DNA from 3 places in the Streptomyces cyanogenus genome. Region 2 is predicted to be linked to each of the others. Evidence: riboswitches for the same ligand, from Rfam matches in the RefSeq annotation. Region 2 holds a riboswitch; each other region holds the start of a gene.
What was found. Region 2 has a riboswitch for cyclic di-AMP ahead of S1361_RS23090 (transglycosylase SLT domain-containing protein). Riboswitches for the same ligand answer to the same signal wherever they lie in the genome.
Positions count from the first base shown of each region.

Region 1: another riboswitch for cyclic di-AMP. It lies ahead of S1361_RS16690 (LysM peptidoglycan-binding domain-containing protein); the one in region 2 lies ahead of S1361_RS23090 (transglycosylase SLT domain-containing protein).
Region 3: another riboswitch for cyclic di-AMP. It lies ahead of S1361_RS33365 (M23 family metallopeptidase); the one in region 2 lies ahead of S1361_RS23090 (transglycosylase SLT domain-containing protein).

Region 1 is NZ_CP071839.1:3,740,271-3,747,546, forward strand. Features, by position in the region: gene S1361_RS16675 (DUF501 domain-containing protein) at 1-418, opposite strand, end outside; gene S1361_RS16680 (FtsB family cell division protein) at 465-941, opposite strand; gene eno (phosphopyruvate hydratase) at 1,047-2,333, opposite strand; gene S1361_RS16690 (LysM peptidoglycan-binding domain-containing protein) at 2,662-3,360, opposite strand; cyclic di-AMP (ydaO/yuaA leader) riboswitch at 3,365-3,540, opposite strand; gene S1361_RS16695 (LysM peptidoglycan-binding domain-containing protein) at 3,724-4,806, opposite strand; gene S1361_RS16700 (DUF899 family protein) at 5,095-5,778, shown strand; gene S1361_RS16705 (cytochrome P450 family protein) at 5,772-7,058, opposite strand; gene S1361_RS16710 (hypothetical protein) at 7,055-7,216, opposite strand; gene S1361_RS16715 (nucleoside triphosphate pyrophosphohydrolase) at 7,250-7,276, opposite strand, start outside.
Region 2 is NZ_CP071839.1:5,117,661-5,124,936, forward strand. Features, by position in the region: gene S1361_RS23075 (hypothetical protein) at 1-221, opposite strand, end outside; gene fahA (fumarylacetoacetase) at 362-1,579, opposite strand; gene S1361_RS23085 (HAD family hydrolase) at 2,009-2,821, shown strand; gene S1361_RS23090 (transglycosylase SLT domain-containing protein) at 2,866-3,354, opposite strand; cyclic di-AMP (ydaO/yuaA leader) riboswitch at 3,360-3,538, opposite strand; gene S1361_RS23095 (polyprenyl synthetase family protein) at 4,126-5,136, shown strand; gene S1361_RS23100 (LolA family protein) at 5,391-6,602, shown strand; gene S1361_RS23105 (ABC transporter ATP-binding protein) at 6,643-7,276, shown strand, end outside.
Region 3 is NZ_CP071839.1:7,441,058-7,448,333, reverse strand. Features, by position in the region: gene S1361_RS33380 (MBL fold metallo-hydrolase) at 1-778, opposite strand, end outside; gene S1361_RS33375 (TetR/AcrR family transcriptional regulator) at 1,042-1,662, shown strand; gene S1361_RS33370 (SGNH/GDSL hydrolase family protein) at 2,043-2,828, opposite strand; gene S1361_RS33365 (M23 family metallopeptidase) at 2,994-3,878, opposite strand; cyclic di-AMP (ydaO/yuaA leader) riboswitch at 3,884-4,076, opposite strand; gene S1361_RS33360 (alpha-galactosidase) at 4,346-6,418, opposite strand; gene S1361_RS33355 (tyrosine-protein phosphatase) at 6,590-7,276, shown strand, end outside.

The sequences.
Region 1 (7,276 bases), 1.4 Mb from region 2:
GGAAGCCCTGCAGCACCTCGATCTCGTCCCGGCGCCGGATGTAGTCCTCGTGCGCGGCGCGGTAGGCGGCGGCCAGCTCGGGATCGTTCTGCAGCCGCTCGGTCATCTCCTTCATGACGCCGTTCGCCTCCAGGGTGCCGATGGCGGAGGACGCCTTCGGGCACGTCAGGTAGTACAGCGTCGGGAAGGGCGTGCCGTCGGGCAGGCGGGGTGCCGTCTCCACCACGTCCGGCTGACCGCACGGGCAGCGGTGCGCGATGGCCCGCAGGCCCCGCGGCGGGCGGCCCAGCTGCTGCTTGAAGGCCTCGACGTCCGCGTCGGTGGGCTCGGTGCGCGGAGTGGGCGGCAGATCAAACAGAGTCAGCGCGCAGCGCTGCCCTTGAGGGGTGGTGGTCGGGCGGCGGGCGGGAGTTTCCATGACTGCTTTCCGAGTGGCTTTCTGTCGTTCCGGCCGTGACGCCGGCTCACTGGTCGGAGGCGTCGGACTTGTCGACGCCGTCCCAGACGTTCGCGTACCAGGGCCGGTGGGCGGCCCCGAGGTCGACACGGGAGGGCGTGGCCGCGCCCGGGTCGATGACCACGTACCCGGTCTCGCCGGGCTTCACATAGTGCAGCCGGCGGCGGATCTGCTGCTCGGCGTAGGCGTCGTCCTGCCAGCGCGCCTTCAGGTCACGCAGCTGCTCGACGCGCTCGCGGGCCTGCTCCCGCTGCCGCTGGAGGTCGGCGATCTCCGCGCGCTGGGAGACGTACTGCCGCATCGGGTAGGCGAGGGCGACGACCAGGGAGCACAGCACCAGCGCGAGCAGCGCCGCGCGGCCGGTGAGGCGGGAGCGGCGGGCCTGCCGCTTGGTCTGGGAGCGGTAGACCCGGGCCGCCGTCTGCTCGCCGAGCAGCCGCAGCCTGGTCGCGGTGGAGAAACGGTCCCGGTCCTTCACGGCCATCTGGCTCTCCGCCTCCCCTTTCACACGTGCGTACGTCCCCGGACACGGTACGGGACCGGGTACGGGGACGTACGCACGACTGGCTGAGACTTGGCCCGGGCCGGCTCAGCCCTTGAAGCGCGGGAAGGCGCTGCGGCCGGCGTACACCGCGGCGTCGTCGAGGATCTCCTCGATGCGCAGCAGCTGGTTGTACTTGGCGACGCGCTCGGAGCGGGCCGGGGCGCCGGTCTTGATCTGGCCGCAGTTGGTGGCGACGGCCAGGTCGGCGATGGTGACGTCCTCGGTCTCGCCGGAGCGGTGGGACATCATGCACTTGAAGCCGTTGCGCTGGGCCAGCTCGACGGCGTCCAGGGTCTCGGTCAGCGAGCCGATCTGGTTGACCTTGACCAGGAGGGCGTTGGCCGCGCCCTCCTCGATGCCGCGGGCGAGGCGCTCGGGGTTGGTGACGAACAGGTCGTCGCCGACCAGCTGGACCTTGTCGCCGAGCTTGTCGGTGATGACCTTCCAGCCGGCCCAGTCGTCCTCGAACAGCGGGTCCTCGATGGAGACGAGCGGGTAGGCCGCGACGAGCTCCTCGTAGTACTCCGTCATCTCGGCGGCGGAGCGCTCCTTGCCCTCGAAGAGGTACTTGCCGTCCTTGTAGAACTCGGAGGCGGCCACGTCGAGCGCGAGGGCGATCTGCTGGCCGGGTGCGTAGCCGGCCTCCTTGATGGCCTCCAGGATGAGGTCGAGGGCCTCGCGGTTGGAGCCGAGGTTCGGGGCGAAGCCGCCCTCGTCGCCGAGGCCGGTGGACAGGCCCTTGGCCTTCAGCACCTTCTTGAGGGTGTGGTAGACCTCGGTGCCCCAGCGCAGCGCCTCGGAGAAGGACTCCGCGCCGATCGGGGCGATCATGAACTCCTGGATGTCCACGTTGGAGTCGGCGTGCGAGCCGCCGTTCAGGATGTTCATCATCGGCACCGGCAGCAGGTGCGCGTTGGGGCCGCCCAGGTAGCGGAAGAGGGGCAGGTCGCTGGCCTCGGAGGCGGCGTGGGCGACGGCGAGCGAGACGCCGAGGATGGCGTTGGCGCCCAGGGAGCCCTTGTTGTCGGTGGCGTCCAGGTCGAACATGGCCTGGTCGATCAGGCGCTGCTCGGTGGCGTCGTAGCCGACCAGCTCCGGGCCGATCTGCTCGATGACGGCGAGGACGGCCTTCTCGACACCCTTGCCCTGGTAGCGGTTCGGGTCACCGTCGCGGAGCTCGATGGCCTCGAAGGCGCCGGTCGAGGCGCCGGACGGAACGGCGGCACGACCCGTGCTGCCGTCGTCGAGGCCGACCTCGACCTCGACCGTGGGGTTGCCTCGGGAGTCCAGGATTTCCCGGGCTACGACGACGTCGATGGACGGCACGAGCATCTCCTTCTTGGATGTGACGCTGGAAGTGCGGGGCTGGTGTGCCTTGCGCCTAGAGCCTAACCGTCCCGGGGGCGTCGGCCACCGACCGACCGTCCCGTGGACAAGGCGACGCTACCTTTTGTTCCTCACTGAAACAAAGGGGGCCGCGACAACGGTTCGGCGCAACGGCCGGCGGGAGACGGACGACATGAAAAAGCCCCGCCCCGGTGCGTACGGGGGAACACGCACCGGGGCGGGGAGCCCGTGGGGACGGGGGGTGGCCCGCACGGGGTCTTCAGTGTGGCTCAGGGGGCCGTGCGGGCCCGGTGATCCGGCCGGGGGCCGGATGTCACTTCAGGTGGAGCTGCTGACCCGGGTAGATCAGGTTGGCGTCCTCGACGATGTCCTTGTTCAGCTCGAACAGCTTCTTCCAGCCGCCCTGCACGTGGTGCTTCTGGGCGATGGAGCTGAGCGTGTCACCGGTGACGACCTTGTACTCGCCGTCGCCCTTCTTGACCTTCTTGCCGGTCGGGGTGGTGACGGTCTTGCCCTGGCTCTTGTCCGCGGTCGCGGCCGGACGCTCGGCGGAGCGGGTGGCGGCCTGCTGCTCGGTGGAGCGGGTGGTGGTGCCGCTGCCCGAGTTCGAGGAGGTGCTCGGGGCGGAGCCGCCGTACGGGGTGCTGGACAGGCCCGTGCCGCAGACCGGCCAGGCGCCCTTGCCCTGCGCGGCGAGGACCTTCTCGGCGACCGCGATCTGCTGCGCCTTGCTGGCCTGGTTGGCCTGCGGGGCGTAGGCGGTGCCGCCGTACGCGGCCCAGGTGGAGGCGGAGAACTGCAGACCGCCGTAGTAGCCGTTGCCGGTGTTGATGGACCAGTTGCCGCCGGACTCGCACTGGGCGACCTTGTCCCACTCGGCGGAGGTGGCGGCGGAGGCGTTGCCGGCCGCCATCAGCGGGGCGGCGACGGCGGCGCCGGTGACACCGGCGAGCGCGATGGCGCGGACGGCCTTGGACGGACGGCGGTGCTTGCCCTTGCCGGTAAACAGCATGGATCGATCCCCTCACCGACGCCTGCGAGGTGAGCTGTCGGGTTCGGGCCGGTTGAGTTGCCCGGCCGCACTCCCGCTGTCGCGGGATGCGCGGCTTCACCCCCAGCCGGTTCCGGCATCAACTGCCGGACCCGGCACCTACCTTGGGTCCCCCGCTCCTGCCTACGGCGCTTGACGCGACGACTGTTCCCGGGCAACCGCTGGCAGGATTCGGCGTTGCGACTGCCGGGGCTCGTGGTGACGAGCGGCCTCGACCGTAGACACGCGATCCGCGGAATTTCAAAGACGATCAGGGCTTCTGAGACTCATCCCACACTTTCGCCAAACCGGACATTAGGGCGTTAAGTGGGGCGTCAACTCCGGCTAGTTCGTGCCCGTTTCGCCCTCGACTTCCAGGGTCTGACCGGCACTGATGTGGTTCGGGTCGGCCCCGATGGCCTTCTTGTTGCCGGCGTAGAGCGCGCGCCACCCGCCGTCGACCTCAAGGGAGTCGGCGATGGAGGCGAGGGAGTCGCCCTCGCGGACGGTGTACGTGTCCGTTTCGCGCGCCGCGTGCCGCCCGGAAGAGGTGACGTCCTGACCGTTTGTCACGTTTTCGTCCGCGCTCGCCCCGCGGTGGCGCCCACCACTGAGGGCTCCGGTGTCGACCAGGCTCCAGGAACCGGCGGCCCGCTGGGGGTTGTCCTCGGCGCCGGCGCTCGGGCTCGCCGCGGGGGCGGACTCCCGCGAACCTCCGGAACCAGGCGAGGCGGACTTGTCCGACTTGGGGTTTTTGGTCCCCGCGGAACCGGTGTCCGCACCTGCGTCCGCACCGGTGTCCTCGCCCGGCTTTCCGCTCGGTGCGGCGGTCTCGTCCGAGGAGGAACCGGTGCCGGAGCCGGAGTTGGCGTCGGAGCCCGCACCCGTGGAAGGTGACGAACCCGGCAGACCGGACGATCCCGTACCTTCGGAGGTGCCGGAGGAACCGGGGTTGCCGGAGGTGTCGGACTTCTCGGCCGGTCCGGACGAGTCACCCGAACCGCTGGTGTCACCGGAGCCGCCGACGCCCGTGTCGACGTCCACGGAGCCGGAGCCGGAGGTCAGTCCGGACAGCAGGGCGCAGGTGGCCCACGGGGCGGTGCCCTTGTCGGCGAGGATCTTCTCGGCGACGGCGATCTGCTGGTTGCGGCTGGCCTGGTCGGGGCCGGCCGCGTACTGGCCGCCGCCGTATGCGTTCCAGTCCTCCTGCGAGATCTGCAGGCCGCCGTAGTACCCGTTGCCGGTGTCCGCGCTCCAGGTGCCGCCGCTCTCGCACTCGGCCACCTTGTCCCACGTGGTGCCGTCGGCCGCGTTGGCGCTCGCCGCGCCGAGGAGCGGGATGGCGATGGCGGAGCCGGTCACTCCGGCCGCGACGAGGAGGGCGGGTGCCTGGCGGGGGCGACGGTGTCGACCGTTCCCGGAGAGCATGCAGAAGCCTTTCGAGCGACAGCAGAACCGGCGCGGCGGCTGAAGCCGCTCGCCGCGCTGATGGGTGAACGTATCGGCAGACGATCACTTGTCACAAGTTCATGCCGCGCAGATCACGTGAAGATCACAGAGTTGAGATCTTGTCACCTTCCGGCTGAGAAGCCGTCACCCTTCCCGCCACTCACGCCGTCACCCGTCGGACACGGCGCCGCCGGGCGGCTGCCGAGGACCGCCGGCGGAATCATGGAACCGACATGTCCGGGGGGCTTCCCAGCCAGGAGGACCACGATGTTCCGGCACACCCGACTGCCCGGCGAGTCCGCGGACTACCTCGCCGCCCGCGAGGAACTCCGCCACGCCGAGATCGAACTCATGCGCCACCGCGAGAAGGTCGCGGCCCAGCGGAGGGCGCTTCCCCAGGGCCCCGAGGTCGACGACTACGTCTTCCTCGAAGGCCCCGCCGACCTCGACGCGGGCGACGCCCCCGTGCGCGAGGTCACCCTGAGCGAACTGTTCACCGGCCCCGGCCGGCCACTGATCGTCTACCACTTCATGTACGGCAAGCGGCAGACCAGCCCGTGCCCGATGTGCACCCTGTGGATCGACGGCTACAACGGCATCGCCCACCACCTGGCCCGGAACGCCGACCTCGCCGTCGTGGCAGCCGCCGACCCGCCCACGCTGCGGCAGCACGCCCTCAACCGCGGCTGGTCCCGGCTGCGTCTGCTCAGCTGTGGGGACAGCACCTTCAAGTACGACCTGGGCAGCGAGGACGAGGACGGCACCCAGGACTCCACCGTCTCCGTCTTCACCCGGGACGCCGACGGCACGGTCCGCCACTTCTACTCCGCCCACCCCCGCATGGCCGAGGACATCGACCAGCGCGGCATCGACCTCCTCAACCCCGTCTGGCACCTGCTCGACCTGACGCCGGGCGGCCGGGGCGAGTGGTTCGCGGGGCTGGACTACTGACCGCCGGCGCCCCCGCGGACCGGGGTGAACTCCACCGGCAGGGTGCGCAGGCCGCGCATGATGAGCCCGCCGCGCCAGCGCAGCTCCGCCGGGTCCACGGCGAGCCGCAGGTCCGGCAGGCGGGTGAGCAGGGTGGCGAGCGCGGTCTGGCCCTCCAGGCGGGCGAGCGGCGCGCCCAGGCAGTAGTGGATGCCGTGCCCGTATCCGAGGTGCTGGTTGTCGCGGCGGGCGAGGTCCAGCACGTCCGGGTCGGCGAAGCGCTCCGGGTCCCGGTCGGCGGCGGCGAGGACCACGAGCACCGGATCGCCCGGCGCGATGTCCTGTCCGCCGATGGTGAGCGGCTCGGTGGCGAACCGCCAGGTGGCCAGCTCCACCGGGCCGTCGTAGCGCAGGAGTTCCTCCACGCCGGTCGCCAGCAGGTCCGTCTCCCCGCGGGCCAGGGACTCCTGCAGCCGGCGGCGCTGCCCGGGGTGGGTGAGCAGGGCGTAGGTGCCGTTGCCGATGAGGTTCACGGTCGTCTCGAAGCCGGCGAACAGGAGGATGAAGGCCATGGCGGCGGCCTCGTTCTCGGTGAGGTGCTCGCCGTGGTCGGAGGCGCGGATGAGGCCGGAGATCAGGTCCTCGCCGGGCACGGGCGCGGCGGGCAGCGCCTCCCGCTTCTTGTGGATCAGCTCGGCCAGGTAGCCGCGCATCTTCTTCACCGACCGGGCGACCCCGCCCCGGGGGCCTCCGCCGTGCCGGATCATCATGCCCGCCCAGTCCCGGAAGTCGTCCTGGTCCTCGCGCGGGACGCCGAGCAGGTCGCAGATGGCGTAGATGGGCAGCGGGAAGGCGAACTCGTGGATGAGGTCGGCGGACCCGCTCTGCGCGAACCGGTCGATGAGGTGGTCGGTCAGCTCCTGCACCCGGGGGGCGAACTCGGCGACCCGGCGGGGGGTGAACGCCTTGCTGACCAGCTTTCTGAGCCGGGTGTGGTCCGGCGGGTCGATGTTCAGCAGGTGCGTCATCAGCTCGGCCTTGCGCTCGCCCGGGATGCCGGTCTTGCCCTTGGCGTGCGCGGGCTCGTCGTGATGCGCCGGGTTCTTGCTCAGCCGCTGCTCGGCCAGCGCCTGCCGGGCATCGGCGTACCGGGTGACCAGCCACGCCTCGACACCGCTCGGCAACCGCGTCCGGCGCACCGGCGCGTGCTCGCGCAGCCAGGCGTAGGCGGGGTACGGATCGGTGGCGAACTCCCAGGTGAAGAGGGCGGGGGCGGTCGGGGGGCCGGGCTCGTTGGTCACTCCTTGACGGTATCCGGCCCGGCGGGCGCCTCGCCGAGCCCCTCCGAGGCAGCGGGGTGGCCCAGGTCGGCGGCCCGGCGGTACGAGGTGCGCGCTCCCGAGCTGCCCTGCGTGTCCGGCAGGGCGGCCGGGCGGTGGGCGGGCGGCGCCCACCCCACGGCGCCCACCCCGCGCCGCTCACCCCGCGCCGCTCACCCCGCGGTGTTCCTGCCTTCGCT
Region 2 (7,276 bases):
ACGGCGCCGCGGGCCTGCGGGGTCAGGGCGTCGCCCGCCAGGACGCCGGCCACCGTGCACAGCCCGAAGGCGGGGATGGCGTACAGGACTCCGTCGCCGCCCGCCCGCAGGGTCAGCCATCGCTCGGCCAGTGCGCCGACGAGCAGACCGGTCCAGCGGGCGTACCGGTCGACCGGTGCGCGGGACGCCGGAACGGTGGCGCTCAGTTCGGTCTCACTCATGACAAACCCCTCTGACAGCACACTCTTGTACTCACCGCTTGTATCAAGCGGCGAGTACAAGATGGCGGTCACAGACGAATTGTGTCAACTGCTTGCTACAAGCGGTCCGGAGGTCCAGTCGCCACGGGACGGACCTCGGGTCACCCCGCGACGACCCGCCCGCTCACCTCGCCCAGCCCCACCCGGCGCCCGTCCGCGCCGGGGGCCCACGCCGACAGCGTCACCACGTCCCCGTCCTCCAGGAACGTCCGCTTCCCGTCGGGAAGTTCGAGGGCGTCGCGGCCGTTCCAGGTCAGCTCCAGCAGCGAGCCGCGCTGGCCTTCGGCCGGGCCGCTGACCGTGCCCGAGCCGTACAGGTCGCCCGTGCGCAGCGAGGCGCCGTTCACCGTCATGTGGGCGAGCTGCTGGGCGGCGGTCCAGTACATGGTGGAGAACGGCGGCTCGGAGACCACGTGACCGTTGATCGCGACGGAGATGCGCAGGTCGTAGCCGCCGGGCTCCGCGCCGGGCGCCGAGTCGTCCAGGTAGGGCAGCAGCGGGTGCGTGCGCTCGGGGGGCGCCACGCGCGCGTGCTCCAGCGCTTCCAGCGGGGTGATCCACGCCGACACCGAGGTCGCGAAGGACTTGCCGAGGAACGGGCCGAGCGGGACGTACTCCCAGGCCTGGATGTCCCGCGCGGACCAGTCGTTCAGCAGGCACAGCCCGAAGACGTGCTCCCGGAAGTCGCCGAGCGCGACCGGGCTGCCCAGCCGTGACGGCACGCCCACGACGAAGCCGACCTCGGCCTCGATGTCCAGCCGCACCGACGGACCGAAGACGGGCGCGGGGTCGCCCGGGCCCTTGCGCTGCCCGGACGGCCGTACGACGTCCGTGCCGGAGACCACGACCGTGCCGGAGCGGCCGTGGTACCCGATCGGCAGGTGCTTCCAGTTGGGGGTGAGGGAGTCCTCGGCGTCCGGGCGGAAGATCTGGCCGACGTTGCGGGCGTGGTTCTCCGAGGCGTAGAAGTCGACGTAGTCCGCGACCTCGAAGGGCAGGTGCAGCGTCACCTCGGACAGCGGGTGGAACAGCGGCTCCACGGCCTCGCGGTGGGCCGGGTCCGTGACCCAGGCGGTGACGGCACGCCGTACGTCGGACCAGGTGGCACGGCCGGCGGCCAGCAGCGGGTTGAGGGTGGGCCGGGCGAGCAGCGCCTGGTGGGGCGAGCCGAGCGCGGCGGCCGCGGCGCCCGCGTCGAGGACGTGGTTCCCGAGCCGGACGCCGATCCGCCGCTCCGTGCTGCCGGAGGGCGAGAACACGCCATAGGGGAGGTTGTGCGGACCGAAGGGGTCGCCCTCGGGGACGTCGAAGGGGGGCATGGGGTGCTGCCTCACTCTCATCGGGCCATGCATGGCACTGCGTTCCATGTGGTCGGGCCACACGTTACGACCCACTCGCGTGTCTTGGGCAGTGCCTCACGTGGTGATCGAAAGGTCGCTCGCTCAGCGCCTAAAGAGTCGTTGATGTCCTGACAAGACATGTTTGAGCGGTTGATTATGGCTTGGCGCCCCTTCGGGCGGCCGGAGCCGAGGTGCGTCCTGCACCTCGGCCGGAGCCGAGGTGCAGGACGGCAGTCCCGTGCTCACCGTCCCACCTGGCGAAGCACCCGGCCGCGGCCCAGGGTTGGCCCGGGTCCCGCGGCGGCAGCGCCATCGGGGCGTCTGCGCAGGCGACTTGGGGCGCACCAGTACGCAAGTGCGTGGATCGGCCCGTGAGTCGGCGGGGCGCGGTGTCCGTATTCTCTGATCATGGCACCCACCCCGGCATATGCACTCATCGCCACCGACCTGGACGGCACGCTGCTGCGCGGCGACGACACCGTCTCCGACCGGTCGCTCGCCGCGCTCGCGCGGGTGGCACGGGCCGGCGCCCGGCATCTGGTGGTGACGGGCCGCCCGGCCCCGCGGGTACGGCCGCTGCTCGCGGACCTCGGCTGCACGGGGCTCGCGGTGTGCGGGCAGGGAGCACAGGTCTACGACGCCGGCACCGACCGCCTGCTGTGGTCGGTCCGGCTGGACCGGGAGCTGGCCGAGACCGCGCTCGGCAAGATCGAGGCGGAGGTGGGGCAGGTCTACGCGGCGGTCGACCAGGACGGCGTCGACGGGCTCACGCTCATCGAGCCCGGCTACCGGATGCCTCATCCGACGCTGCCCGCGGTGCGCGTCGGCCGGCGCGACGACCTGTGGGCGAAGCCCATCAGCAAGGTGCTGCTGCGGCACGCCACCCTGTCCGACGACGAGTTGGCGGCGGTGGCGCGCGCGGCGGTGGGCTCGCTGGCGACGGTCACCATGTCCGGGCCGGGCACCGTGGAGCTCCAGCCCGGCGGGGTGACGAAGGCGACCGGACTGGCGCTGGCCGCCGAGAGGCTGGGGATCGGCGCCGACCGGGCCATCGCCTTCGGCGACATGCCCAACGACATCCCGATGTTCGACTGGGCGGCGCGTGGTGTCGCCATGGCCGACGCGCACCCCGAACTGAAGGCGGTGGCCGACGAGGTCACCTTGTCGAACGAGGACGACGGCATCGCCGTCGTCCTCGAAAGACTCTTCCCGACCGACTGACCGGGACGTCAGTGGCGCCGGCCGCGGACCCGGTCCGGAACCGGTCAGTACGCGCCGAACACGTTGTCGATCGACCCGTACCGCGCGGCCGCGTAGTTGCAGGCGGCGGTGATGTTCGCGACCGGGTCGTAGATGTTGAACGACGTTCCGGCGACGTGGTACGCGTTGAACGTCGGGTCGATCACCTGGAGCAGGCCCTTGGACGGGATGCCCTTGGCGGCGTTGGAGTCCCAGAGGTTGATGGCGTTCGGGTTGCCCGAGGACTCGCGGATGATGTTGCGGTAGATGCCGTTGTAGGTGCCCGGGATGTGCTTCTCGGCCATGATCGCGAGCGACTCGCGGATCCAGCCGTCCAGGTTGTTGGGGTATCCGGCGGTGGTGGTGGCGGCCGTCGTGGTGGTGCCGGTGGCCGCGGAGGCGCTGGTCGCGCCGATGAGCGGCAGGGCGAGGACGGCGGCGCCGGTGCCGGCGGCGACGAGGGTACGGACGAGGCGGCTGTTGCGGGTGCGGCGGGGCTGAGCGGCAGCAGACATGGGGGTGTTCCTCTCCGGCGCCTGCGGGGTGAGCTGTCGGGTTCGGGCGGGAGGTGCCCGGCCGTGCCCTGGAGGAGGCACGGCTTAACCCCGAGCCGTCCCGGTGCGGCGTGTGCCGTCCGGCCCGGCGACTTACCTGGGTCCCCCGCTCCTGCCGTACGAATGAGTTCGTCGATGGGTTACGCGGGCGGCGGCAGGATTCGGCGTCCGCCCGACGGCCCGGAACGTATGCGAGAGCACATGTCGGGAACAAGTACTGGATTCACACAACATGCGATTTGACCTTGATCGATGCTGTATGAGGTGCTTGATCCTTTGCGGTTGCCAATCCTCAACTCGCCGACAGGACAAGGGCTCCCAGGGCTTGTTGAGGGGGGAGCGGGCAGACGGGGAGCGTGAGCCAACTCACGAAATGGCAAACTATTTCAAATCAGACATGAGGGATTAGGGCGATTAAGGCGGGAAGTCGGAGTGATGGTGGAACCTGGGGTGCGGTGTCCGTCGTTGTCGTAATGGCCGGCACGGAACGGGGGTGGCGAGAAAGGTGCGGAGGGGACACGACGGAATGTCCGGATTTCCGTTAAGTCGATAAATGTCCATCATTAACATGTGATCACCTGTATGTCGGTTGTGGTCCGGTACCGCCCAGGCTGGACCGGTGGGCGCTATCGGTGATCGAACAGGGACCGGATACGCTGACTTGAGTGAGGGCAGCGACCTATCGACAAACCGTGTAATCGCCAGCAGACACCAGCAGACAGGAGACCCCTCGTGACCGTCGTCGGGCCGTTCGGGCTGAGCGTGCGGGACCAGGCTCTGGAAGCCGATGTCCAGGCCGGATTGGCGGCTGTCGAGGAAGGCTTGCTCGAAGCCACCAAGAGCGAGGTCCCGTTCATCACGGAGGCCGCGCAGCACCTCGTACGGGCCGGAGGGAAGCGTTTCCGGCCACTCCTCGTCATGCTCGCGGCCCAGTTCGGCGACCCTTACGCGCCCGGCGTCGTGCCGTCGGCCGTCGTCGTGGAGCTGACCCACCTGGCCACGCTGTACCACGACGACGTCATGGACGAGGCGGCCGTACGGCGGGGCGTGGACAGCGCCAACACGCGCTGGGGCAACTCCGTCGCGGTCCTCACCGGCGACTTCCTGTTCGCCCGCGCCTCCCAGATCCTCGCCGACCTCGGCCCCGAGGCGGTCCGGGTGCAGGCCCTGGCGTTCGAGCGGCTGGTCACCGGCCAGATCCTGGAGACCGCGGGTCCCTCGGACGGCCGCGACCCGGTCGAGCACTACCTGGACGTGCTCGGCGGCAAGACGGGCTCCCTGGTGGCGGTGTCGTGCCGGTTCGGCGCGATGATGTCCGGTGCGGACGAGAGGGTCGTCGACGTGCTCACCCAGTACGGCGAACGGCTCGGGGTCGCCTTCCAGCTCGCGGACGACGTCCTGGACATCGCCTCCGACTCCCACGAGTCCGGCAAGACCCCGGGCACCGACCTGCGCGAGGGCATCCCCACCCTGCCGGTGCTCCGGCTGCGGGAGCGGGCCGCCCGGCTGGGCCTGCCCGAGGACGTCGCGCTGTGCGAGCTGCTCGACTCCGACCTCAGTGACGACGCCCGGCACGCCGAGGCGCTGGCCGCGCTGCGCGCGCACCCCGCGCTGGAGCAGGCCCGCCGGGACACCGTGCGGTACGCGGAGGAGGCGCGGGCCGCGCTCGCCCCGCTGCGCGAGTGCGACGCCAAGGCGGCGCTGATCGAGCTGTGTGACGCGGTCGTGCACCGCGCCGGCTGACCCGGCCGGACCCCGTCCGGGCGGCGGCGCCCGGCACGACCCCTACGGGTCGGGTGGAGATGCCGCCGTCGTGTGTCATACCGCAGGCGTACACGGAGTTGGCTCCGAGGTCTGACGCTTCCTCACGGCCGATTTGGTCAGATGGACACCACGGAAATCACCACTCCTCACCGATTCGGGTGAGAATGGCGGCTCAGGTGGACCAGCGGACCAGCGTGAGGACAGCCGCCGCCGACGACGGAGGTAAGGCACACATGGCACCGTACGAATCCGACGACGCAGTGGGCGCCGCGCGGGACGAGAACCCGCGCTCCGGCCGGCGCAAGGCCGCCCGGTACGCCGTGCCGGTCGCGGTGGTGGGGGTGGCGGCGGCCACGATCGGGCTGGTCCCGGCGCTCGCGAACTCCGGCGACCCCGACCTGCCGAAGATCACCGCACAGCAGCTCATCGAGAAGATCGCCAAGTCGGACGTGCAGCAGCTGTCCGGCACCGTGAAGGTCAGCACCGACCTCGGCCTGCCCGACCTCGGCGGCCTGGAGGACGGCCTGCTCTCCGGGGCGGGCCGGGGCGGCTCCGGCGACGACTCCGCCGCCGACCCGCAGGCCAAGCTCACCGAACTGGTCTCCGGCACGCACACCCTGCGCGTCGCCGCCGACGGCCCCGACCGGCAGAAACTGTCCCTCCTGGAGCGCGGCGCCGAGTACAGCCTGATCCACGACGGCAAGGACGTCTGGGGCTACGACAGCAAGAGCAACCAGGTTCACCACTCCACCGTGGCCGGCCCCGGCAAGCACCGCCGGGCCGAGCCGCCGGCCACCCCGAAGGACTTCGCCGACGAGGCCCTGAAGGCGGTGGACGACACCACGTCCGTCACCGTCGACGGCACCGCGCAGGTCGCCGGGCGCGACGCCTACAAGCTGCTCATCCAGCCCAGGCAGTCCGGCACCACGGTCGGCGCGATCAGCATCGCCGTCGACGCGAAGACGGGCCTGCCGCTGAAGTTCACGCTGACCCCGAAGAGCGGCGGCGCCGCCGTGCTCGACGCCGGCTTCACCCAGGTCTCCTTCGCCCAACCGGCCGCCTCCACCTTCGACTTCACCCCGCCCAAGGGCGCGAAGGTCACCGAGGAGAAGGACGGGGCCGAGGCACCCGAGCACGCCCCGAGGCACGGCGCAGGCCTCCCCGGAGGTCTGGAGGGCAGGGACGGGCTGAAGGTGCTCGGCAAGGGCTGGACGTCGGTCGCCACCTTCGACACCGGCGCCAAGGGCGGCCTGCCCACCGGTTCCCGGGGCGGCGACCTCGGCGGCTTCGTCGGCTCGCTCGGTGAGAAGGCCTCCGGGAAGTTCGGCAAGGGCATGGTCTTCTCCACCCGCCTGGTCAACGCACTGATCACCGACGACGGCAAGGTGTACGCCGGCGCGGTGACCAAGGAGGCCCTGGTGAAGGCGGCCGACGCCGGGAAGTGACCCTCCGGCACGACGAATCGGATGAACCGAGGGGGAGCCGATGGCCGAACCGTCCGCCACGCAGCCGGACCCGGGGGACGCGCCGGAGCGTGACCCCGGGGACGCGCGGGACGGCGTGATCGCCACGCGCGGTCTCACCAAGCGCTACCGCGGCGGACAGCTCGCCGTGGACGGTCTCGACCTGACCGTCCCGGCGGGCAGCGTCTTCGGCTTCCTCGGCCCGAACGGCTCGGGCAAGACCACCACGATCCGCATGCTGATGGGCCTGATCGAGCCGACCGCGGGCACCGCCCGGGTGCTCGGCCGGCCCATGCCCCGGGCGGCCCGTACGGTCCTTCCGCAGGTCGGCGCGCTCATCGAGGGCCCCGCCCTGTACGGCTTCCTCTCCGGCCGGGACAACCTGCTGCGCTACGACGCCGCCGACCCGACCGCCGATCCGCGCACCCGGCGCGCCCGCGTCGCCGCGGCACTGGACCGGGTGGGCCTCGCGGCCGCCGCGGGCAAGAAGGCGAAGGCGTACTCGCTCGGCATGAAGCAGCGCCTGGGGCTGGCCGCCGCGCTGCTCCAGCCCCGCAGACTGCTCGTCCTGGACGAGCCCACGAACGGCCTCGACCCGCAGGGCATGCGGGAGATCCGCACCCTGATCAGGGAGCTGGCCGCCGACGGTACGACGG
Region 3 (7,276 bases), 2.3 Mb from region 2:
TGAAGCCCTCGAAGTAGCCGGTGTCACCGCTGTGGTAGATCCGGTGCTCGTCGCCGGCGACGGTCCAGGACGCCCAGAGCGTGTGCTGGGTGTTGCGCAGTCCGCGGCCGCAGAAGTGCCGGGCCGGGGTGGCGGTGAGGGTCAGACCGCCGACCTTCGTGGACTCGTGCCAGTCCAGCTCGCGCAGCCGGTCCGCCGGGACACCCCAGTGCTCCAGGTGGGCGCCGACGCCGAGCGGCACGGCGAACAGGGTGTCCGTGCCCGCCAGCGCCTTGATGCTGGGCAGGTCCAGGTGGTCGTAGTGGTCGTGGGAGATGACGACGACGTCGACCGGGCCGAGCGCGGCCAGCGGCAGCGGCACCGGGTGCAGCCGCTTGGGCCCGGCGAAGGGGAACGGGGAGCAGCGCTCGCCCCAGACGGGGTCGAACAGGACGCGGTGACCGTCGATTTCGGCGAGCACGCTGGAGTGACCCATCCAGGTCAGCCGCAGTCCCGTCGCGGGCGGTCCGGCCAGGTCGGCGAAGGTGGTGGGGTGCACCGGGACGGTGCCCTTGGGGGCGCGCAACGGCCGGGTGTCCTTGTCCAGGAAGACCTTCGCGAGGTCCACGGTGGAGCCGGACGGGCGGGTACGGGCGGGGCCGCCGGGGTTCTGGAAGACACCGTTCCTGAAGTGGGGCGAGCGGCGGATGCGTGCCAGGCGCTCACCGCCCGGGTCCGCGCCGAAGGCCGCGGGCCGCAGCGCGCGGAGCCCGGAGCTCGGAGAACGCAAACCGGTCACGGTACCTCCCGGTGGAGTGGGTGAGGCCCTCCATTATGGTCGGCTCATCCGGCGGTCCCGGTAGGCAGGGGTACGCCGGACCGATGCCGGGGGCCGGCTCCGCGCCCGTCGGGCCGTCGAGGCCCGGAGGTCGCCGTCAACTCCTGGGCGGACGGCCGGTGATGGGCGTCCCTGTTCCGTGACACCGGTACGGAGACCGGCGGAGCGGGATCGTTTGCGACCGGTAGCGCTCACTTGCGATCGACTACGACTAGGGTGAGCGCGTGGCAAGAGTGCGGTTGAGCGTGGCCGAGCGGCGGGAGGAGCTGCTGCGGGCGGCCATCGGGCAGATCGAGGCGCGGGGCGTGGCGGCGGTGCGGATCGCCGACGTGGCCGCGGCCCTCGGTGTGAGCAACGCGCTGGTGCTGTACCACTTCTCCACCAAGGAGAAGCTGGTCGCCGACGCGTTCGCGTACGCGGCCGAGGACGACCTCGCACACCTGCGCAAGGTGGTGGGCCGGCGGACCACCGCGCTGCGCCGGCTGCGGGCCGCGGTGCGCTGGTACGCGCCGACCGGGCAGGCCAAGGGCTGGCGGCTGTGGATCGAGGGCTGGGCCGTGGCCCTGCGCGAGCCCGCTCTGCGCGAGGTCACCCGGGAGCTGGACAAGCAGTGGAAGGCGGCGATCGCCGAGGTCATCGCCGAGGGCGTCGCCGCCGGTGAGTTCGCGTGCGCGGACCCGGCCGGCGCGGCACTGCGGCTGACCGCGCTGCTGGACGGCCTGGCGGTACAGCTGACGTCGTACCCGGGCGCGGTGGCGCGCTCCCGCGCACAGGAGTGGGTGGACGACGCCCTCGCCCGGGAACTGGGCCTGGACCGGAAGACGTTGACCGAACAGGCACGGTGACCGAGGGGCACGGTGACCAACGGGCGCGATGCGCACGGCGGGCACGGTGACCACGCAGGCACGATAGGCGCACGGGCACGGTGGAGCGCACGGGCACGGTGACCACGCAGGCACGATGCGCAGGGCGGGCACGGTGACCACGCAGGCACGATGGGCGCATGGGCACGGTGGAGCGCACGGGCACGGTGACCACGCAGGCACGATGCGCAGGGCGGGCACGGTGACCACGCAGGCACGATGGGCGCACGGGCACGGTGACCGAGCGGGCCGCACCCCGCACACCGCCCCGCATCCCACCGGCCGCGCATCCCACCCGCCCCGGACCACTGGCCCGGCCACGCCCCGCCGACCCCGGCAGGCGGCAGGGCGCGGTGTGCCGGTCAGGCCACCGAGGCGATGCGCATCTTGATGTCGTCCGGGGAGAGGGTGCCCTTGGCGGTGACATGGTCGCCGGAGGACTCGCCGCGCAGGCGGCGGCCGATCCAGGGGACGAGGTACTCGCGGGCCCAGTGGACGTCGTCGCGGCGGATGTCCAGCGTGCCCCGGGGCGGCAGCGGCGGCCACGGCTGCTCCGGGTCGGCCGGGACGTCCAGGCCGAGAGCCTGTCCGGCGCGCAGCGCCACGCGCGTGTGGCCCTCGGGCGACAGGTGCAGCCGGTCGTTGTCCCAGGCCCTGCGCTCCTGCACGGACTTCAGGGACCACAGGTCGAGGACGGGACAGCCGTACCGGTCGGCGATGGCCCGGACGTGCCCGTTGTAGGTGGCGATCTTGCCGCGCAGATGCTTCAGCACGGGCACGCCCCGGGTGTCGAAGCCGGTCGCCACCAGCACGGTTCCCGCGGCCTCGGTCAGCCGGGCCACGGCGCGTTCGAAGCGCTCGGCGACCTCGTCCGGGTCGGTGCCCGGGCGGATGATGTCGTTGCCGCCCGCGCAGAAGGAGACCAGGTCGGGGGCGAGTTCGACGGCCTTGGGAAGCTGGTCGGCCACGATCTGGTCCAGCAGCTTCCCGCGCACGGCGAGGTTGGTGTACTGGAAGTCCCCCTCGGGGCGCCGGTCGGCGAGCAGTACCGCGAACCGGTCGGCCCAGCCCACGAACGCCCCGTCGGGGCCGGGGTCGCCCACGCCCTCGGTGAAGCTGTCCCCCACCGCCACGTACGACCCGATCACTGATGCGTTGTCATTCTTCGAATCGTCTGCCACGTCGGACCATGATTCACCTTCCGATGTGACCTACGCGACCGTAGGCCGGGGTTGACGAACGGTGAGATGAGCCACTCTTAAATAATTTGCCAAGCCAGGAATAGGCGGTGCCGGACAGTCGGACGACGGGGGTCAGCCGACGGGGACGCCGTGCGCGCGAAGGTAGGCGACCGGGTCCACGTCCGATCCGTAGTCCGGCGTGGTGCGGATCTCGAAGTGCAGGTGCGGGCCGGTGACGTTGCCGGTGGCGCCGGACAGGCCGACCTGCCGGCCCGCGGTCACGGTCTGGCCGGCCGAGACGGAGAGCTGCGAGAGGTGGGCGTACTGGGCGTAGTGGCCGTCGTTGAGCTTGAGGACGACCTGGTTGCCGTACGCGCCGCCCCAGCCGGCGGAGACGACGGTGCCCGCGGCGACGGCCTTGAGGGGGGTGCCGGTCGGGACGACGAAGTCGACGCCGGTGTGGTAGCCGCTGGACCACATGCTGCCGGCGACGTGGTAGCCGGTGCCGATGGTGGCGCCGGCCACCGGCAGGGTGTAGCCGGCGGAGGCGGTCTGCGCGGTGCCGGACCCGGCCGGCTGGGCGGGCTTCGGGGCGGCCGGCCGGGCGGGCTTCGGGGTGGCGGACTCGGTGCGGGCCGGCGCGGCCTGCGTGCCGAGGCTGAGCTTCAGGCCCGGGTGAATGAGCGCCGGGTCGGCGCCGATGGCCTGCCGGTTGTCGTCGTAGAGCCGCTGCCAGCCGCCGCTGACGTGCTGCTCCTCGGCGATCCTGGCGAGGCAGTCGCCGCCGCGCACGGTGTAGGTGCGCACGCCCGCCTCCGGCTGGGCGGCGGTCTTGCCTGCCGTCTCCGGGAGGGACCGCACGGCCGCTTCGGACACGGACTGCGCGGGGGTCGCGGCGTGCGCCCCGGTGGCCCCGACGAGCGGGAGGGCGAGGGCGGCGCCACCGGTACCGGCGGCGGCGAGGGAGCGGGAAAAACGCGGGGTCTTGGGGCGTCGGTGCTTACCCTTGGCGGGCATGGCGCTGTTCCTCTCCGGCGCCTGCGAGGTCAGCTGTCGGGTTCGGGCTGGAGCTGCCCGGCCGTGCGCGCACGGCTGCACCCCTAGCCTGTCGCGGAGACCGGGACAGGCAGTCGTACCTGGTGGGTCCCCCGCTCCTGCCGTCACGGGTCATGAGTGGGGAGTCCGGACGGCGGCAGGATTCGGCGTTCCGTCCGGTTGGGTGGCGAACGTAAGCGAGTGGAACGCACGGAAACAAGCATCCGCCTTCGACCGTGGGGTGTTCGGGGTGATCGGATGCGGGAATGCGCGGTCACCCTCCGTGAATTCCCGCACCCTTCACTCTGTCAATTCCCTGCTCCCGCACCATCATTACGTGGACATGACCCGCGACGCTCGGTCACGGATATGACGCTCCTCACGCAGACGCCCCAGGCCCCCTTATTACATACCGACTTGGAATGAACGTATCGATTCGGACAGATAGCTCAGATGCGGCGCAGTCGGATGACCGTCGCGTCCAAGTCGCCCTTCAGTGCGGTGTGCAGCCCGTGGTGCAGCAGCACGGCACCTCGATGCACTTCGCCCGTTTCACGGCATTCGTACGAAGCTGTCGGGTCGAGCCCGCGCAGCCGCACCGCCGGGACCGGCTCGCCGTGGTGCTGCGCCTGGAGCCAGGCGAGGACGACGGTCTCCTCGCCCCGGAGGTACTGCACGGCACCCAGGCCGCCCGCCGGGGGACGCAGCCGGTACAGCTCGCCGTGCTGTACGACCGGGCGGATCTCCTTGTACAGCTCCGCCCACCGCCGGGCCTCGGCCAGCTCCTGCGCGCTCCACTCCGTCAGGTCTCCGCCCACCCCGAGCACGCCCGCCATGGCACTGACGAACCGGAACCGCAGTGAGCTGACCCGCCCGTTGAGCTGGGTGTTGGGGCTGTCGGTGACCCAGGCCGCCATCACGCGCGCGGGATGGATCTGGGTGAACCCGTGCTGGATGGCGAGCCGGTCCAGCGGGTCGGTGTTGTCGGAGGTCCACACCTGGTCGGTGCGGCCGAGCACGCCGAGGTCGATCCGGCCGCCGCCGCCCGAGCAGGATTCGAAGGCGACCCCCGGATGGGCCGCCCGCAGCCGGTCCAGCAGGGCGTACAGGGCGCGGACGTGGTCCACCCACAGGCGCTGCGGGTACGGCTCCCCGGGCCAGCCGGCGTCGGTGAAGCAGCGGTTGAAGTCCCACTTCACATAGTCGATCGGGGCGCTGGACAGCAGGGTGTGCAGCCGCTCCCACAGGTACTCCTGCACGTCCTCGCGTGCGAGGTTGAGAACGAGCTGGTTGCGCAGTTCCGTCCGCTTACGTCCCGGTTGGTACTGCACCCAGTCGGGGTGGGCGCGGTACAGGTCGCTGTCGGGGTTGACCATCTCGGGCTCGACCCAGATGCCGAACCGCATGCCCAGGCCGTGCACCTGGTCGGCGAGGGGCTTGAGGCCGTGCGGGAAGCGGTCGGGATTGGGCGTCCAGTCGCCGAGGCCCGCGCGGTCGCTGGTGCGGGCGCCGAACCAGCCGTCGTCGACGACGAACAGCTCGATGCCGATCTCGGCGGCCCGGCGGGCGAGCGCGAGCTGCTGCTCCTCGGAGATGTCGAAGAAGGTGGCCTCCCAGGAGTTGAACAGCACGGGCCGGTCCCGGTCGGCGTCCGGGATGACGTAGGCGCGCTGGTAGGCGTGCCAGGCGCGGCTCGCGCCGCCGAAGCCGCCGTCGCTCCACAGGCCCGCGAAGACCGGGCTGGTGTACGACTCCCCGGGCGCGAGGAGCAGCAGGCCCGAGTCGTCGTGGCCGGCACCGCCGGTGATCTGCACGCGCGCGTCAGGGAGTTGGGCGACCGCGATGCGCCAGGAGCCGGACCAGCCGAGCGCGCAGCCGTAGACCTCGCCGCGCTCCTCGGTGGCGTCGGTGTCGAGGGCGACCCAGGGCAGGTGCTGGTGGCCGGTGTGACCGCGGCGACTGCCGATGACCTTCTCGCCGTAGGTGAGGGGGGCGGCGGTGAGCCGGGACTCGGCGGCCCAGCGGCCGTGCAGCTGGGACAGCCGCCAGCCCTCGCGGTCGGGCAGCGTCCAGGTGGCCGCGTCGGCCCGCAGCAGCTCCACGCGCGTGTGGCCGCCGTTCACGACGGTCACCCAGCGCTCGACCACGTCGCCGCGCATCCGGTAGTGCAGCGTGATCCCCACGCCGTCGTCGTCGAAGCGCAGCCGCAGTTCGTCGCCCTCCGTGCCGTACGACACGAACCGCCACTCGGTGCCGCGCCGCTCCTCGGTCCGGACGGACAGGGCGGGGCGGACGAAGCGGGGTCCGCCCTCGACGGGGTATTCCTCGCGGCCGTCGAGCGGGGACTCGAAGGGCCAGTAGCCGGGCAGCGAGCGCACCGCGAGCGCCTCGGCGTCGACGAGCGCGATCCGCGGCCCCCAGTGGAGGTGCAGCAGCTCGTCCGCGTCGGTGAGATGCAGCGCATAACTGCTGTTGGGGCCCGACAGGAGCCAGGTACGACCGTTTTCGGCGATGTCCACCATCGAGACCTCACAAGTGCCAACAGATCCGCGCAAGTGCAAACATCATCAGGTGCGCGCACCCCACTGGCAATGCCTGTGGACAACTCATTGCCTGAGGAAATCGATGCCGTATGGTCGACTGAGCGCCCGCCGACGAGCCGCGACGGCGGCGACCGACCGGGAGGAGCCCCCGTGACGCAGCAGGTCCCGTCGACCGAGCCGGAGCTGGCCGGAGTGCGCAATTTCCGCGATGTGGGCGGGCTGCCGACCGTGGACGGACGGCGGGTGCGTCACGGGGTCCTCTTCCGCAGCGGCCATCTCGCGCACGCGACGCAGGAGGACGCGGCCTTCCTCGCCTCCCTGGGCCTGCACACGGTCTTCGACTTCCGCAACGCGGCCGACCAGAAGCTGGAGGGCCCCGACGTCGAGCTGCCCGGCGTGCGGTACGTGAACCTGCCGCTGAGCGACCCGGCGGACGGCGCCGCGTTCTGGAAGATGGTCCGCGAGGGCGACCTCGACCAGCTGCGCGCGATCCTGGACGACGGCAAGGGCGCGGCGCGGATGATCGCCTCCTACCGGAAGATCGTCACCGAGCGCACGGCCGAGCACTCCCGTGTGCTGCACGCGCTCGCCGACGACAGCGTGCCCGCGCTGATGCACTGTGCGGCCGGCAAGGACCGCGCGGGCATCTCCGTGGCGGTGACGCTGCTCGCCGTGGGGGTGGAGCGGGACGCGATCCTCGCCGACTACCTGGAGTCGGCCGCCGGGCACCGGCGCTACAAGGTCCGCCGCAGCGGCAGCGCCGACACCGCGTACACCCCGGAGGTGATGGAGCTGCTCGACCCGCTATTCGACGCCCGCGCCGAGTACCTGGAGGCG